Regions from separate parts of the Lysinibacillus sp. RU7 genome, predicted to be linked through region 1. Evidence: a T-box and tRNA genes for the amino acid it is inferred to sense, from the RefSeq annotation. Region 1 holds a T-box; the other holds one or more tRNA genes.
What was found. A T-box is a leader RNA that pairs with one kind of tRNA and senses whether it is charged. The one in region 1 lies ahead of serS (serine--tRNA ligase), so its partner is inferred to be a tRNA-Ser.

Region 1 (8,156 bases):
GAAAAAAGCCATATGCTCCGTTCAATATCGTTTCCTTATACAAGAAAAAGAGAAAGGCTCCAAACGGAATGAACAAATACATATAAGTTGTCCAATCTGCAACACTACGAAATATCTTCCGATGAAATCGCCATTGCTGTAAAAGACGGGTTTTAAATAATGCCATCTGTCACACCTGCAATCAGCTCATCAAAGATATCTAGCAATGGCTGCCCTTCATATTGCTGCAATGCTTGAAGTGTCCCTTGCTTTAAAATAGCACCATCATGCATACAAATAAAGGCGTCACATATTTTTTCAGCCGTATCCAGGGCATGTGTCGACATTAGTATCGCAGCCCCACGATCTTTGTAATCCTCGATCAGTTCAATGAGTTTTCTTATCGCTTGCGGATCAAGACCCATAAACGGCTCATCTAAAATATACAATTCATATATTGGCGTTAAGGCTAACACAAGCATCACTTTTTGCTGCATCCCTTTTGAAAAATGAATCGGATATTCATGCAATTTATCCTCTAAACGAAATGCCTTACATAATGCTTTTGCCTGTTGTTTTAATTCGTTCTCCTCTTGACCAACCGTGCGGATTAATAAATCAATGTGCTCCCACAATGTATAATATTCATATAATATCGGGCGCTCAGGTACGTAGCCATATGTATCGATTTGAATATCTCCTTGAAAATAAGGTATCGTCCCCATCATGGATTGGATTGTCGTACTTTTCCCAGCGCCATTCGCCCCAATCAACCCGATTAATTGACCAGCCGGTAGCGAAAATCCGATATCTTTTATAACAGGTTTTCCTTGCGTGTATCCAGCTTCTTTAATCTGTATTAAAATCATGAATCATCCCTCTTTCTTATCTTTTTCTACGATTCAACGAGAAAATAGTTTCATTTTGTTGCCGTAAAATAGTAAAGGGGTACGTCTCTTGTCCTTAAGAGATGTACCCCTTTTGTTCGTTTACCGCGCCTATTTTTCTTACTCATATTGATTTCAGCAAACTTATAAATAAATAGAAGGCAGTCCCCCATATAAACACGGCCGATAGTTTATTAAATAATGTAAAAATTCGAGGTGATATTTGCATTTTCTTTAGTAGGGCCCCTGTCAGCATAAGGCCAAAAAACCATAGCCAAGAAATCAAAATACAGGCGAAGATAAATAGCCACTGTTCTTGTCCACTGTATTTGACAGCATTTGTGCCAATCACGCCAATTGTGTCTAACAAGGCATGTGGGTTTAGTAAGGAAACAGATAGTGCAAAAACGATTTGCTTTTTAATCGGCAATGCCTCTTTATCGTCCAACGCTGTGACATTTGAACGCCAAATGACAAAGCCCATATACATTAAAAATATAATCCCTCCGATTAGCAATACGAAACGAAGCCATTCGAATTGTAACACGATGATAGATAATCCTAAGCTCGCCAAAATAATTAAAATCGTATCACAAATCGCCGCAGTTACCGCAGCCGGTAATGCTCTTATTACGCTCGGTTGCATCACCCCTTGTGTAAATACGAATACATTTTGAACACCTAAAGGTAAAATGAGTCCAAAGGCTAAAATAATGCCATGTAGTATCGGTTCCATCTTTTCAACTCCTATTCTTTTCTATCGTATCTATGATATAACTACAATAAAAGGTCCAATTGGTTGGTTATTTACCCATCCAATTTAAAGGAGGATTAAAATGCATTGGAAACCCGATCGTACGTTGTCTATTAGTCTCTCTAAACAAATCGTTCAATGGATTACCGAAAACATACAAAGTGGCGAGTGGCCAAGTGGCACGAAGCTACCGACTCAAAGACAGTTAGCGGTCATGCTTGGGGTCAATCGGAGTACGATCCAAGAAGCAATGGACGAGTTAAAAGCAGATGGAATTATCTCTTCTAAAGTGGGGTCGAGCACCTATGTATCCAATGATTCCTGGAACATGCTAGTCAAACAAAAACAGCCGAATTGGCAAAAATATATTGAAGCGAGTATTCATAAACCAAATTACCAAACAATCCAAGTCATTAATGAGTGTGAACAAGACGATTCGATTATTCGTCTTAGTACAGGGGAATTATCCCCAAGCTTACTACCTACTGCAAAAATCCAATCTTCCTTGCAACAATTGCAGTTAGATGGTAGAACGATTGGCTATTCCTCTCCGCAAGGAAGCCTACAATTACGAGAAGCACTTTGTCCGTATTTAAAAAAGCGTGGGATTGTAGCATCCCCTGACAATATTTGTATTGTTTCTGGTGGATTACAAGCACTGCAGCTGATTGCAGTTGGCTTATTAGAAACCGGCTCGATCGTGTTTCAAGATCCCTTTTCTTATTTGAATTCAATTCATCCATTCCAATCATTCGGCATGGAATTACAAAGTGTACCTTCATCGAATCGAAATGAAACAGTGATCGATAAAAGACGTGGGCGCCGTCAAAGCATTTATTATGCTATCCCTACCTTACATAACCCAACAGGTGCTATTTGGTCTATGGAAGAAAAACAATCATTTTATGACATGTGCAAGACATTACATTTACCAATCATTGAGGATGATGTGTATTTTGAACTGGCCTTTGAAGAACTTACCCCACCTTTAAAAGCAATTGACACAGCAGGACATGTGCTGTACTTAGGGAGTATGTCCAAAACATTAAGTCCGGGATTACGCATTGGCTGGGTTGTCGCACCATCCCCGGTCATTAAAAGATTAGCCGATATAAAAATGCAGATGGATTATGGCTCCAGTGCCTTTTCACAAGAAATTGTGACCCATTGGTTAACGACAGGATTATATGAGCAACACGTACAGGAACTAAAAATAGAATTGAAACGGCGAGCGGCACTGATGGAAGCATTGTTGAAACAATATTTTACGGATATCGCCTCTTGGCAATCGCCAAAAGGCGGATTTTATATATGGATTCGGTTTCATCAACCGATTGTTACGACTGACTTTTTCTTTCAGCTATTAAAGCAAAAAGTGCTCATTAATCCTGGCTATATTTATGAACCAAAAGATATGTATCATATTCGCCTCTCCTATGCTTACGCCTCCGATAATGAATTACAGTCAGGACTTCACATTCTATATGAAGCCGCGGTGCGTAAAATAAAAGAGTGTTAGGTACTATTTTAGTGAAAGTACTTGATATCCTATTCTCTTTAACATGCAAAACGTAAATATGATTGTCTACGATTTGTTGTCATGAAATAATAAAATGCGTGTATACCTCATACTACTGAAGATATGCACGCATTTTTAATGTACTTATATTGTAAGCTATTCCATAAAAAAAACGCAGTTTGTTTCGCTTTTGTTTCTTTGAAATAAAGTTTGATCAAAAAAACCCCACAAACTAGCATTTTACAATAAATATAAAGAATCCAGTTTGAAAAAAGATTAATCAAAATGGATTCTTTATCAGCACATGATACTATTAAAAGCATCTGTAAATCGATAAAAAGGCAAGACAGTTACTTGTTAAAGGATATCTAAAATAGCTTTTACCCGTTATTTATTTTGGTGCAATTATTTCTTTACCACCCATGTATGGTCTTAAAACTTCAGGAATTACTACGCTTCCATCAGCTTGTTGATAGTTTTCTAGGATAGCGGCAACTGTACGACCAATGGCAAGAGCTGAACCGTTTAATGTATGAACATATTCTGGTTTTGCATTTGGCTCACGACGGAAGCGGATATTCGCTCGTCTTGCTTGGAAATCCTCAAAGTTAGAGCAAGAAGAAATTTCACGGTACATGTTTTGTGCAGGGATCCAAACTTCTAAATCATATTTCTTCGCTGAAGTAAAACCTAAATCAGCTGTACACATTTTTAGCTTACGATATGGTAAGTCTAGTAATTGCAATACTTTTTCCGCATGATTTGTTAATAGCTCTAATTGTTCGTATGATTCCTCTGGTTTTACAAAGCGAACTAGTTCTACTTTGTTGAACTGATGTTGACGGATTAAACCACGTGTATCACGACCCGCAGAGCCTGCTTCTGAACGGAAGCACGCACTATAGGAAGCAAAGCCTTGTGGTAAAGCCTCAGCCAGTAAAATTTCATCACGATAGAAGTTTGTTACAGGTACCTCTGCCGTTGGAATCATGAAATAATCTGTTTCCTCTAATTTAAATACATCTTCTTCAAATTTAGGAAGATTTCCAGTACCCGTCAAGCTATCACGATTAACAATGACAGGTGGTAGCATTTCCTCATAACCATGCTCCTCTGCATGTAAATCCATCATAAATGTCATTAATGCACGTTCTAAACGAGCTCCAAGCCCGCGATAGAATAAGAAACGGCTACCTGTTACTTTTGTACCTCGTTCAAAGTCAACAATCTTCAAATCTGTAGCAAGATCCCAGTGTGCTTTAATGTCAAAATCAAATGTTGGAATTTGACCCCAAGTATATTCTTCTACATTGTCGTCTTCTGTTGTCCCTACTGGTACAGATTCGTGTGGAATGTTTGGCAAGCGCATCATCATATCTTTAAAGCGCTCTTCAACATCATTTAGTTGAACATTTAGCTCTTTAATTTCATCGCCTACTTGACGCATACGAGCAATAACTTCATCTGTATTTTCCTTGTTGCGTTTCATAATTGAAATTTGTTCAGATACTTTGTTTCGTTCTGCTTTTAATTCTTCTGTTTTAGCAATTAGCTCACGACGCTTTGCATCTAAATCCTCAAAGTCATCTAAGTTGCCTAAATCTTCATTACGTGTTAATAGCATTTCTTTAATTTCCGCGAAATTATCGCGTACGCGTTTAATATCTAACATAGTCATACCTCCAGTAGTTTCATGACATTGCATCCATTAAGTCTTGGTGTAATTGCGTTGCAAGCTAAACTCGAATAGCTCCACTTTCTTTGAATCAAAATAAACACAAAAAAGCCCCCATCCCTAAAAAGGGACGAGAGCTACCCGCGTTGCCACCCTAATTGATCAGGCATATACCTAATCCACTTATTTCATAACGGCATTTCAGCCGGCTACAGCCTACTTACATTACTTCGACTGTGCAACTCCGGGACGGATTCACAAGTGCTTCTATCAGCTTCCACCAACCGCTGACTCTCTAAAAGAAACGTGCTTGCTACTACTTCCCATCATCGTGTTCAGTTATTTAAATTTTAACCATACTGTACTATACGAAAATAGATTTAGCAAGTAATAACATGGTATACAAAATATTACATAATTCTTGAATCACGGTTAATTCCGAATGAAATGCACAACCCAATAAATGACCATTTCGCACTACGATAATTTTCCCCTCATATTTCGCGAATTTCAACATTTTTACTAACTGCTTTAATATGAGGAGCCCGAAGTCTTCAATGGAAAGGTCAGAATAAAACGATTGAATGTTTTCAATAAAGTTATATTTCATTTAGAATATCACAGGATTTTTAATGAATCTTTATTTTAAATAATCGAACTTTGTTATAAATTATTAATCTTTTCAAAAAAACTATAGCTTTTTCTTTTGAGCCTCAGATAATAGGCGACCGATATACTTTTAGAAAATTTCCGAGGTAAATGCTATCACCGCCCTTTAATAATCGCTTCATTGCTCCATTCGTTCAATCACGGTTATATAATAGGAGACAGGATGCGGTAAAATGCTTTTTTTCTATTATTTTAGTCATTATATTTTACTAGCACGCTCTACTTCAAACCGTGTTACCTCAGTTGATAATAGCTTATCTTGCCAAAGCGCTTGAAAATTAGCAAACGGCACTTTTACAATCCCCCATACTCCCTCTAATTGCACGTTAAACTGCTCAAATGCCCAATTCCGCATATACAGAAATACATTCACAAACTCATTGTCGATAAAGTTCGCCTTTTTCATATAAGATGGGATTACACCTAATGAAAGGAAATCTTGGAATTTCACTTCAATGCCAAGCTCTTTATGCAATTCTCTTACCCGATCTTCTACCGTTTCATCAAACACTTTCTATCATAAAGGACATTTTTCATTTTTAGCGAGAGTGTTTGGAAAATATTTCGTTATAGTAGATAGAAGAATGAAAAGGAGGAAAAACATGGTTGATTTTATCCAACGACTACAACAACACGAAGAAAAAGCACTTCGTTATGTAGTCCAACAATATTTAGGGTATGTCAAAGCAATTGCGCATAAAATTTTAGGCGACAGTTTCGGACATATGCTAGTTGAAGAGTGTGTAAATGATGTATTTTTGCTCATTTGGCAAAAGTGTCATCAATTTGAGGGAGATGAAACAGATTTTAAAAAGTGGCTTGGTATAATCGCAAAATATAAAGCAATCGAACTCTATCGAAAACAGCAAAAATATCAAGATACTGTTTCAATCGAGCAGGCACCTCCACAAATTTCACAAGATAATATTGAAATACATTTGGAAAAATCATTTGAAAAAGAAATATTGCTAATTGAAGTACTGCATTTGCCCCCTTCAGAGCGGGAATTATTTTTAATGAAATATTATTTGGATTACACAAATGGCGAAATCGCTGACATTTTACATATTTCCAAAGCCGCAGTTGAAAACCGGCTTTATCGTGGAAAGAAAAAGCTAGCGAAAAATCCAAAGTTAAAGGAGTGTTTATCTTGAAAAGCGAAAAAGATTTTTTGCGTATCGATATTGATGAAATTGAACCTTTTGACGTGTCAAATAACGAGGTAAAAACCGTCATTCAACATGTTTTACGAGAACCTAAAAAGGTCTACCGTATATCTAAATGGGTGGCGGCGGCTGTACTAGCGATTGGCATTGGCTCTATTAGTATATTATCGATACCTACTATCGCATCAAAACTGCCCATCATTGAACAGCTTTTATCGTACTTTTCAGAAGACAAAAAACTCGTTCTCTTTAACGACTATGCAACGGCAGTCGGACAAACCGCCGAAAGCAACGGCATGACAATGAAAATAGAAGATGCTGTTTACGACGGTTATTTAGTTTCCATCGCCTTTTCTATCGAATCTGAAAAACCTTTAGATGACTTACAATTCGTGGAAAGTATACCCAACATCACTGGTCATGAGTTATATAAAGCGGAAAAACATATGCAAAAGGTAGATGAAAATACGTATATTGGCTTTTTAACCTATGAGGTAGCAGATTCCGCAGCACAAAACTCATCTATCGAATTAACTTGGTCGCCGAAAGGCTTTTACGATAGCCATTACAAATCCGTCATTTCTGGTGACTGGACATTTTCTTTCGAGCTGAACAAACTCGATTTACAGGAAACAATCGTCGATAAAACAATTACAAGTGGCACGCGAGATATTGTCATTGATCGCATTGCTTCTACAGGCTATACAACCATTATCTATTTTAGCGGTGACATAGATTTTATGACTGAATTCATTTTCTTAAATGTGAAAGATAATTTAGGAAATGATTATCAATTTGCGCCTACCCATGGAAAAAGGGTTACGAATGATTTTCTTACTGGAACCGTACCGATTTTTGGCTTAGATCAAAACGCCTCTTCCCTACTTGTGACACCGACCATTTACACAATGACGGAAAATAAGCCCTTAACAAAAGAAGAGACTCTTGAAACAGTAGAGGTTCCATTAAAATAGAAGCTATGCATGTATTAGCACTATCGTTTTCTGCATCTTTGTCGAAGGATTAAATATAATGGAATACTATTGGAACGTTACAACATGTACTATAAGGAGGCTCATTCAATTTGGAGGGGTTTGAAATCTTCATTTATATTTGTTTAGTAACTGCAATTGCATTCTTTATTGTTGCGATGCTTCTAAAAAGGAAAAAGAACAATCAATTCATCGGTACAATATTCCTGTCTTTCCTTTTAATTAGCGTAACTATCGTAATCATCAGCTTTTTTATTGGTGGTTGGAGTGGTATGGGGATTGGATTGATGGGTCTCTCTATTTTTATTGGTACTATTATTGGCATTGTTTTAACAAGCTTGCTGCAACTTTTTAAAACAACTTAAATTTCATCTAAGGAAACTATGTAATCTGGCTGACACTAGTGGTGGGCTTGCTACCAAAGGCCAAGTACATTTCTACTATGGCTGACGTGTAAGGTTGCGGTGTTCCATCACCACTCCGTATCCAGTGCATATGTGCTCGTTTTATGTCCA
Region 2 (8,156 bases), on a different contig from region 1:
GGAAGTATCGAAAACCTATGCAGAAAAACTATTTGTTTCGATGACCGCATTAGGTGATGGATTCAATGAAGCAGCAGATGGTGCAGGTAAACTAGATGAAGGTGCACAAAAAATTGCGAACGGTGCCGGCGATTTACAGGGGTATTTAGAACAGCTTGCCGCAAGTACAATTGAGCTATCAGATGGTTCTAAAACGTTGCTAGAAGGGACTCAATCTGCAGCAACGGGCGCGGTACAATTAGCAGAAGGTGTGACAAAGCTTCAAAATGGTGCAGCACAACTAGCGGATGGTGCAAACACAGCAGCTCAAGGTGCAGATCAATTACAACAAGGTGTAATTGATTATACGAATGGTGTAGCACAAGTAGCAGAAGGGCAAGAAACGGTTACAGCAGGACAAGCGAATTTAGCCGCTAACTTAGAAAAGCTAGCGAGTGGTACGGTAGGTCTTGATGATAGTATTGCTACTTTAGCGTCTGGCTCTGAAAGTATAACAGCCGGTGTCGAACAGTTAATGGCAACACTTCAGCCGATTATGGCTAACTTACCTGAAGAAAACAAGCAGCAGCTAGCACAATCACTCGCGCAGCTTCAGGCTAGTAGTGCAAAAGTGAGTGGTGGATTAGGTCAACTAGCTACGAATACAGCGGGTCTTGATGATAATATCGCTGAGCTATCGCAAGGGGCCACACAATTAAATAATGGACAGCAACAAATTGCAGCCGGTGTTGAGCAATTAATTAATAACTCAGCCGCATTAACAACTGGTGCCGCCAATTTAGCGGAAGGTAATGCAACATTAGCGTCAAGTATGCAACAATTTGTAGCAGGTACAAATAGTGCCGCAACAGGTGCCAATGATTTAGCAGCAGGTTTAAATCAATTAGTTAATGGATCTGGAAAATTAACAGATGGTACGACCGTATTAGCAGAAAAATCAGGTGAACTAGCACAAGGTTCCACAACTTTAGTGGACGGTTCGAAAGAGTTAGCAGATGGTACAGCAACATTAGCAGGAAAATTAGCAGATGCAAGTGATAAGGTAGATATTGATGTATCAGACGATCACTATGATATGCTCGCAGCCCCTGTTGAAGTGGAAAAATCATCGATGAATCATGTACCGAACTATGGCTCTGGTTTTGCGCCATACTTTATCTCATTAGGGTTATTCGTTGGGGCACTTTTAGTATCCATCGTATTCCCATTAGTAGAGCCAGCAACTCGTCCAACAAGTGGATTTAAGTGGTTTTTAAGTAAGGTGTCGGTGTTAGGAGTGGTTGGTGTTATTCAATCGGCTATTACAGCGGCAGTCGTGATCGGTGGGCTAGGTTTAGAAGTTGATAATTTACTCGTATTTATGGGGACATGTATCATTACAAGCTTTACGTTTTTAGCGATGATTCAACTATTAGTATCTGTGATGGGGGATCCGGGACGCTTCGTTGCCATTATCATTTTAATTTTGCAATTAACAACGAGCGCGGGTACATTCCCATTAGAGTTGATACCGCAACAATTACATGTGTTTAATTCCATTTTACCAATGACATTTTCGGTACAAGCATTCAAAGCAGCTATTTCGACAGGTGATACGTCATTCTTAATGTACAACTGGTCGATTTTAGGGATTTATATAGTAGCATGCTTAGCATTATGTTTAGGTTATTTTGCATTGCTATTTACGAAACGTTATTCAAAAGATGTTGAACAAGCATAAAAAAGATGCGCAGAGCACTCTGCGCATCTTTTTTGTGCCCAGTGTTATAACATATAGTTGAAGTGTGTTCTAATTTATTTCGCAAAAAAGCCTTTATGAAAGGGCGACTTGTCCCATTTTCATAAAGGCTTGTACATAACATTTTTTAGCTTATGCTTTTTTTAAGTTTTCAGCTTGATAAGCCGCAAATTGCTCATCATCGAAGCGTTTTTCCCACTTCGCCATTACAAGTGCTGCTAATGTATTACCAACTACGTTTACAGCTGTACGTGCCATATCTAAAATACGGTCAATACCTGCGATAAACGCAAGACCTTCAATTGGAATACCGACAGTACCTAATGTTGCAAGAAGTACAACGAATGATACGCCAGGAACCCCTGCAATACCTTTTGATGTGACCATTAATACAAGTACTAATGTGATTTGCTCTGCAATTGAAAGATGAATACCATACATTTGCGCAATGAAAAGAGCCGCAATGGCTTGGTACAACGTAGAGCCATCTAAGTTAAAGGAGTAACCAGTTGGAATAACGAAGGATACGATATCCTTTGGTGCTCCCATTTTTTCTGTTTTTAACATGATACGAGGTAATACAGTCTCTGAAGAAGAAGTAGAGAACGCTAGTAAAAGCTCGTCTTTAATCATGCGAATTAAATTAAAGATATTAATACCAAAGATTTTTGCTGTCAATCCTAATACAACGATTACGAAGAAGAACATTGCTCCATACACTAAAATCGCTAATTTTCCAAGTGGAATAAGGGATGACAATCCAAATTTGGAAACGGTTACACCAATCAGTGCAAATACCCCAAATGGCGCAAATTTCATCACTAAGTTTGTTACCCAGAACATCGCATCAGCTGTGCCTTGGAAGAAGGCCAATACAGGTTTTCCTCGTTCACCAATCGCGGCTACACCAAGACCGAATAATACAGAGAAGAAAATAATGGCTAACATATCGCCTTCAGCCATCGCATTGATGACGTTTTTCGGTACGATATCTACTAAAATGTGTAGCGGCCCTTGATCTTCTTGTGCTTCTGTTGTTTCAACATAGCTCGAGATATCCGATTGCTGTAGTTGTGTCATATCGATGCCAGCACCCGGTTGGAAAAGGTTCGCTGCAAGTAAACCAACGACAATCGCAACTGTTGTAATAACTTCAAAATAAAGTAATGTTTTCCCACCAAGACGACCTAATTGCTTCATATCACCTGTTCCGGCAACACCTACAATTAATGTCGATATAATAATCGGTACAACAATCATTTTGATTAAATTAAGGAAAATGTCCCCTATTGGTTGTAGGTACGTTTGAATATTGTCATTCCCATAAAAAACAGCACCTACAACGATCCCTAATATAAGACCGATTAAAATTTGGCTGGCTAAACTAATTTTAAACTTTTTCAAAAAAAGTTCCCCCTTATGCTTAAATTTAGGTCAAGCTTATATTCATCATATAAAAGGGTGACAAAATCCGACAAAATCCGATTAATCTAGACGTTGTAAAATTTCAGAATATATGACTTGTATGAATTTTTTGATGTTTACCTTTGTTTTTCTTTCCCCATTTAGCTCAATTTGATGCATCAATTGGCGAATATCTGTTAAATCGAAATAGCGGGGTGCGTAATATTCAAATTCTGAATTCGTATAATCGACGATTCCTAAATTCGCTAAGTTAATCATAGCGGCTAAAATCGTTCGTCTGATACGTTGTTCAATCGCCTTGCTCTCTTTTGCAATATCATCTGGTGTGGCTTTTGTAATTATCGCTAACTGTTCGTATAACTCTTTTAATGGGGGGAGAGGTGCTAAATGGTGTTTTTCAGATATAAGCAGCTCAATAATTTTTGTAATATCCTCACTGCCGACTTCTCCCACGATTCCCATATCATTTAAAATCGATTGAATATGATCACGAACTGTTTTTTTAGTTTGTTTTTGTGGTACTTCAAAGCTTGTGAGCGACTGACGAATCGCTTGGATGGAATTTTTTAGACGTTGCTGTTCTTCTGTTTTACGGAGAATCGTTTGGACCTCCACTTTATTAATCGGTTTATGGATAAAAAATTCGACGCCTTTTCCATACGCTTCTGCTACCATTTCTTTATTGACAACTTGCGAAATCATAATAAAGCTACCTTGAAAGCGCTGTTCATGTAATCGTTCAATTGTTGAAATTCCATCTACATGAGGCATCAGTAAATCAATTAGCACAAAATCAGGCTGTGTCATTAAAATCTGTGGAATGGCTTCTTCTCCATTAGATGCTTCCCCAATGACTGTACCTAACATCGATTCATTAATAATATGAGTAAGCATCATACGACTTGCACGATCATCATCTATAATAAAATAGCGCATAGAGATCTCCTTTATATTAATTTATAAGTTGGGATGCTAATAGTGAAAACGGTTGTTTCATTACTTGAAATAGCGATAGTTCCTTCAAGTCTGTGGACCATCGTTTGTACATGAGAAAGTCCGATACCAGTAGAAGGATTGCCTTTCTCACTGAATTTTGTTGTATAGCCAGGATCAAAGATAACGGGTAGTACATATTCAGGAATAGGTGGACCGTTATTTTCGATTGCAAAAGTGGTAATATGTGCTGCTGTGGCAACCTCAATTTTAATCACTCCTTGTTCCTCAATCGCTTCAATTGCATTGGCTATAATATTATTGAGCATAGCAAGAAGTAGGATGTGTTCTTTCGTATGAAAATCTTTATTCAATATAATATTAAAATCAATATTTTTGTGTAAATGTTCGCTATAGCGGATGTTGGATTCTGTAATAAAGCGTAGTAAATCCGAAATGGTATACGTATCTGAACGCTCAGCTGTAATAAGTTTAGAAAGTCCTGCATAGATACGCTGCGTGTCTTTTTTTATTTCATGAATTTCTTGGGCGAGCATTAATGCTTTTAAACTTAGTGTGTGATCTATGGCTTTTAATTGTTTATATAAATCAAAACCATTGGCTGTAATGTGTTCAATTTGCTCCATTGATTTTTGTAAATAGAGTGTTTCAACATAAAGGTCGGCCCCAATGTTTAATAACTGTTCTGTTCGTTTCTTTTGCTCAGAAATAGCTAATGTACTAAATAATCCAACAACAAAATAGCTACGTAAAACAGCTACAGCAAGAAAGAGCATATACTCATGTATGGAAATAAAATGCCCTGTAATAAAGAACGTAATCGATAACTGTTCGATTGTATTGCTAATGACTTCAAATAAAGCACCGTAAAGTCCAAGGAGAAATGGACGTGTACGAATATCGCTTATATTGAAAACACGTAAGCAAATAGCAAATGTAATGTAAAATAAAGCAGCCGGAATATGTTCCGCTAATTGGAATGATTCCTTGTAGAGGAACAAATCTAGTCCCGTACGGAATAAAAAGACCGTAATCGCTGTAGTAATCCCTGCTTTTATAATTGAAACAGGGCGAACTAGAATGGCTAAAAAGAAAATAATACTCCCTAAGCCGAAACGAAACGGTGCCCCATCAAATGGCATTATTTTGACCTCACTACCTACTGCTGTTAAAAGAGCGATAAACAACATGATAAAAAATGGATTAGGAGATTTTGAAATTTTAATCATTCGTTCCAAGTAGAATACCTCCTGTCGATTTTTATTTGTATAATAGTATTTGCTCAATATAAGCAAAAAAGCGCTGTAACATATGTATGTTACAGCACTTAAAAAATAAAAAACCGCTATCAAAGCGGTGTAAGTTCAAAAAAATGGCGGAGGAAGAGGGATTCGAACCCCCGCGCGGTTTAACCCGCCTGTCGGTTTTCAAGACCGATCCCTTCAGCCGGACTTGGGTATTCCTCCGTATTGTGTCGAGTTATCTTTTCGACAGTAATCAATATATCATGTACAGTAATATACGTCAACATTTTTTTGTGATTTTTTTAGGTAAGAGTATTTAGTTTAGAAAGACGAATGTTTATAGTTGATTGTGATAAAGAATGGACGTGAAATCTTGTCTATTGCTACCTATATAAATGTATTTTAATTTCCTTCCACTTTGCGAGTGAATTGCCCGATTTGCCTTCATTTGAGAAGTGAAACCCCTACCTTCGTTGTTGAAGTTCCAGAAAATATTAGTATACGTTTCATTTTAGTAGTGTTAGTTTTTTTAAAAGAAGATGTTCTCTTTTTCAAAAAATAGTATAGCAACTTATTTGTTTTCGGCGCAACATAAGTAAGAGCAGAGGAATACTACATATTTCGGAAGCTTTACTTTTGTTTTTGTCCCTGCGCATTTAAAAGGAGCTAGGAAGTTAACATAACGAAAGGTAAATTGGGAGATTTAATCCGCTATGATAGATTTTTCATGATTTGTATATAGTATTTCATTGCATTTTTAATGTGGTATTAGTATACTAAGTATTGCCGTGCTAGGTGGGGAGGTAGCGGTGCCCTGTAACTCGCAATCCGCTCTAGCGAGACTGAAGTCCTTTTCGAGGCTGTCCGTATGTTTGGCCTGCCTCTTGCACGTAGTGTTGACGGTTGGGTCCTGCGCAATGGGTACCCATGAACCATGTCAGGTCCGGAAGGAAGCAGCATTAAGTGGTTTCACTCATGTGCCGCGGGGTAGCCTAACCTGAGCTGGCGACAAGAGTAACGCTTATGTGCGGCTGTCAAAGAAAGGTGCACGGCATTAATTTGCCAATTCAAGCATTCGTCATTCAGACGAATGCTTTTTTTTGTTGTAAGAAAAGCTTTCAAGGAAATTTACAGAAACATAGCTATTAGCTTACGCTATATTTGTCTAACATATAAGGAGAGAGTAGATGGGTATCATCGAATCATTATTTAGGAGAGTTGGTTATTCATTTAGTCTGGCGGCGTTTGTAACAGTAGGCTATCGGAATATAGAGTGGCAATATTGTAATATACCAGCTATCACATGGGCTATTACTGTTTTGTTATTTCTGCTTTCTTGGCGAGTGGTGTCAGAGTATAAACGGATTATTATTTATATTGATGGTTCGCTTGAGCCTTCTGAGTCAAGCTTGTTTGGAAAAGTAAAAAAGAAGTGGCCGCGCCTTTACCATGTCACGTGGCAATTTTTATATACATTAGGTGCTTGGATTGGAACAATAATTACCCTAGAGTCTTTTGGGATGATCGAGCCCATTGAGGAGCAAGTATTTTTTTATTTATTCCTATTTATAAGTATACCGGTGTTCTTCCGCCTATGTGATAAAGCGAGCTACAAGAAATAATCAATCATCGTTCAAGACCGTAAAGCACTAGAATGTATGCTATACTATACATATGGACTTAAACTGAGAAAAGGAGAGGGGAACGTTGACATACCAAGCTTTTTACCGTGTTTATAGACCACAATCGTTTCGTGAAATGTCAGGTCAAGCACATGTCAAAAGAACATTGCAAAATGCTCTCCTAGCTAGCAAAACAACACATGCGTATTTGTTTTCAGGTCCACGTGGAACAGGGAAAACGAGTACAGCGAAAATTTTTGCGAAAGCTTTAAATTGTGAAAATGCACCTGCAAATGAACCGTGTAATAAGTGTGCAACATGCTTAAGCATTACAGAAGGTTCGCATACAGATGTCATTGAGTTTGACGCGGCTTCTAATTCTCGTGTAGAAGAAATGCGCGATATTATTGAAAAAGTACGATTTGCCCCAGCTGCTGCACGTTTTAAAGTGTATATTATTGATGAGGTGCATATGCTCTCTACAAGTGCTTTTAATGCGCTATTAAAAACGTTAGAAGAACCACCGGAACATGCGGTGTTTATTTTGGCTACAACAGAGCCGCATAAATTGCCTGCAACGATTATTTCCCGTTGTCAGCGCTTTGATTTTAAACGTTTATCAACGCAAGATATTTTAGAGCGCATGAAAGTAGTGCTTGAAGATATAGATTTACCATTTGAAGAGCAAGCGTTAAAGGTGATTGCACAATCTGCTGCAGGTGGTATGCGTGACGCACTTAGTTTATTGGATCAAGTTGTGTCGTTTAGTAGTGAGATGGTGAAGGCAGAAGATGCGCTTCTTGTGACAGGTTCAGTTAGCCAAGATGTGTTTTGTGCTATTTCGCAAGCGCTTCTTGAAAAGGATGTAGCAAAAGTTCTTTCCTTATTAGAAGAATTAGTTGCAAACGGGAAAGAGCCGCTCCGACTAGCGGAAGATTTAATTACGTTTTTCCGTGATTTGCTCCTGCTACAAACAGGAGGGGATTTAGCGGACTTACTACAAATCGTTGCACCAGAAGAGCGATTTATCGAACTGGCGAACAGGTATACACCAGATACGCTTTATAGTTTTATCGATATTTTGGCTAAGACACAGCAAGAGATGCGCTTTTCTCATCATACAAAAATTTATTTAGAAACAGCTTTACTAAAAATGGCGCAGCATAATTCAGT

Region 2: it encodes a tRNA-Ser, which carries the amino acid that the T-box ahead of serS (serine--tRNA ligase) is inferred to sense. The anticodon was not compared.

Annotation. Positions count from the first base shown of each region.
Region 1 covers NZ_JBYQFK010000021.1:52,537-60,692, reverse strand. Annotated here, with positions in the region: gene AC3II9_RS15295 (ABC transporter permease) at 1-166, opposite strand, end outside; gene AC3II9_RS15290 (ABC transporter ATP-binding protein) at 153-848, opposite strand; gene AC3II9_RS15285 (LysE/ArgO family amino acid transporter) at 991-1,602, opposite strand; gene AC3II9_RS15280 (aminotransferase-like domain-containing protein) at 1,703-3,139, shown strand; gene serS (serine--tRNA ligase) at 3,531-4,811, opposite strand; T-box leader at 4,938-5,153, opposite strand; gene AC3II9_RS15270 (hypothetical protein) at 5,179-5,424, opposite strand; gene AC3II9_RS15265 (NUDIX hydrolase) at 5,683-5,994, opposite strand; gene AC3II9_RS15260 (sigma-70 family RNA polymerase sigma factor) at 6,086-6,637, shown strand; gene AC3II9_RS15255 (DUF4179 domain-containing protein) at 6,634-7,623, shown strand; gene AC3II9_RS15250 (YesK family protein) at 7,734-8,006, shown strand.
Region 2 covers NZ_JBYQFK010000039.1:2,443-10,598, reverse strand. Annotated here, with positions in the region: gene AC3II9_RS20060 (YhgE/Pip family protein) at 1-1,720, shown strand, start outside; gene AC3II9_RS20055 (cation:dicarboxylate symporter family transporter) at 1,871-3,142, opposite strand; gene AC3II9_RS20050 (response regulator) at 3,224-4,099, opposite strand; gene AC3II9_RS20045 (ATP-binding protein) at 4,111-5,346, opposite strand; tRNA gene AC3II9_RS20040 (tRNA-Ser) at 5,491-5,583, opposite strand; RNA gene ffs (signal recognition particle sRNA large type) at 6,148-6,413, shown strand; gene AC3II9_RS20030 (hypothetical protein) at 6,549-6,983, shown strand; gene dnaX (DNA polymerase III subunit gamma/tau) at 7,069-8,156, shown strand, end outside.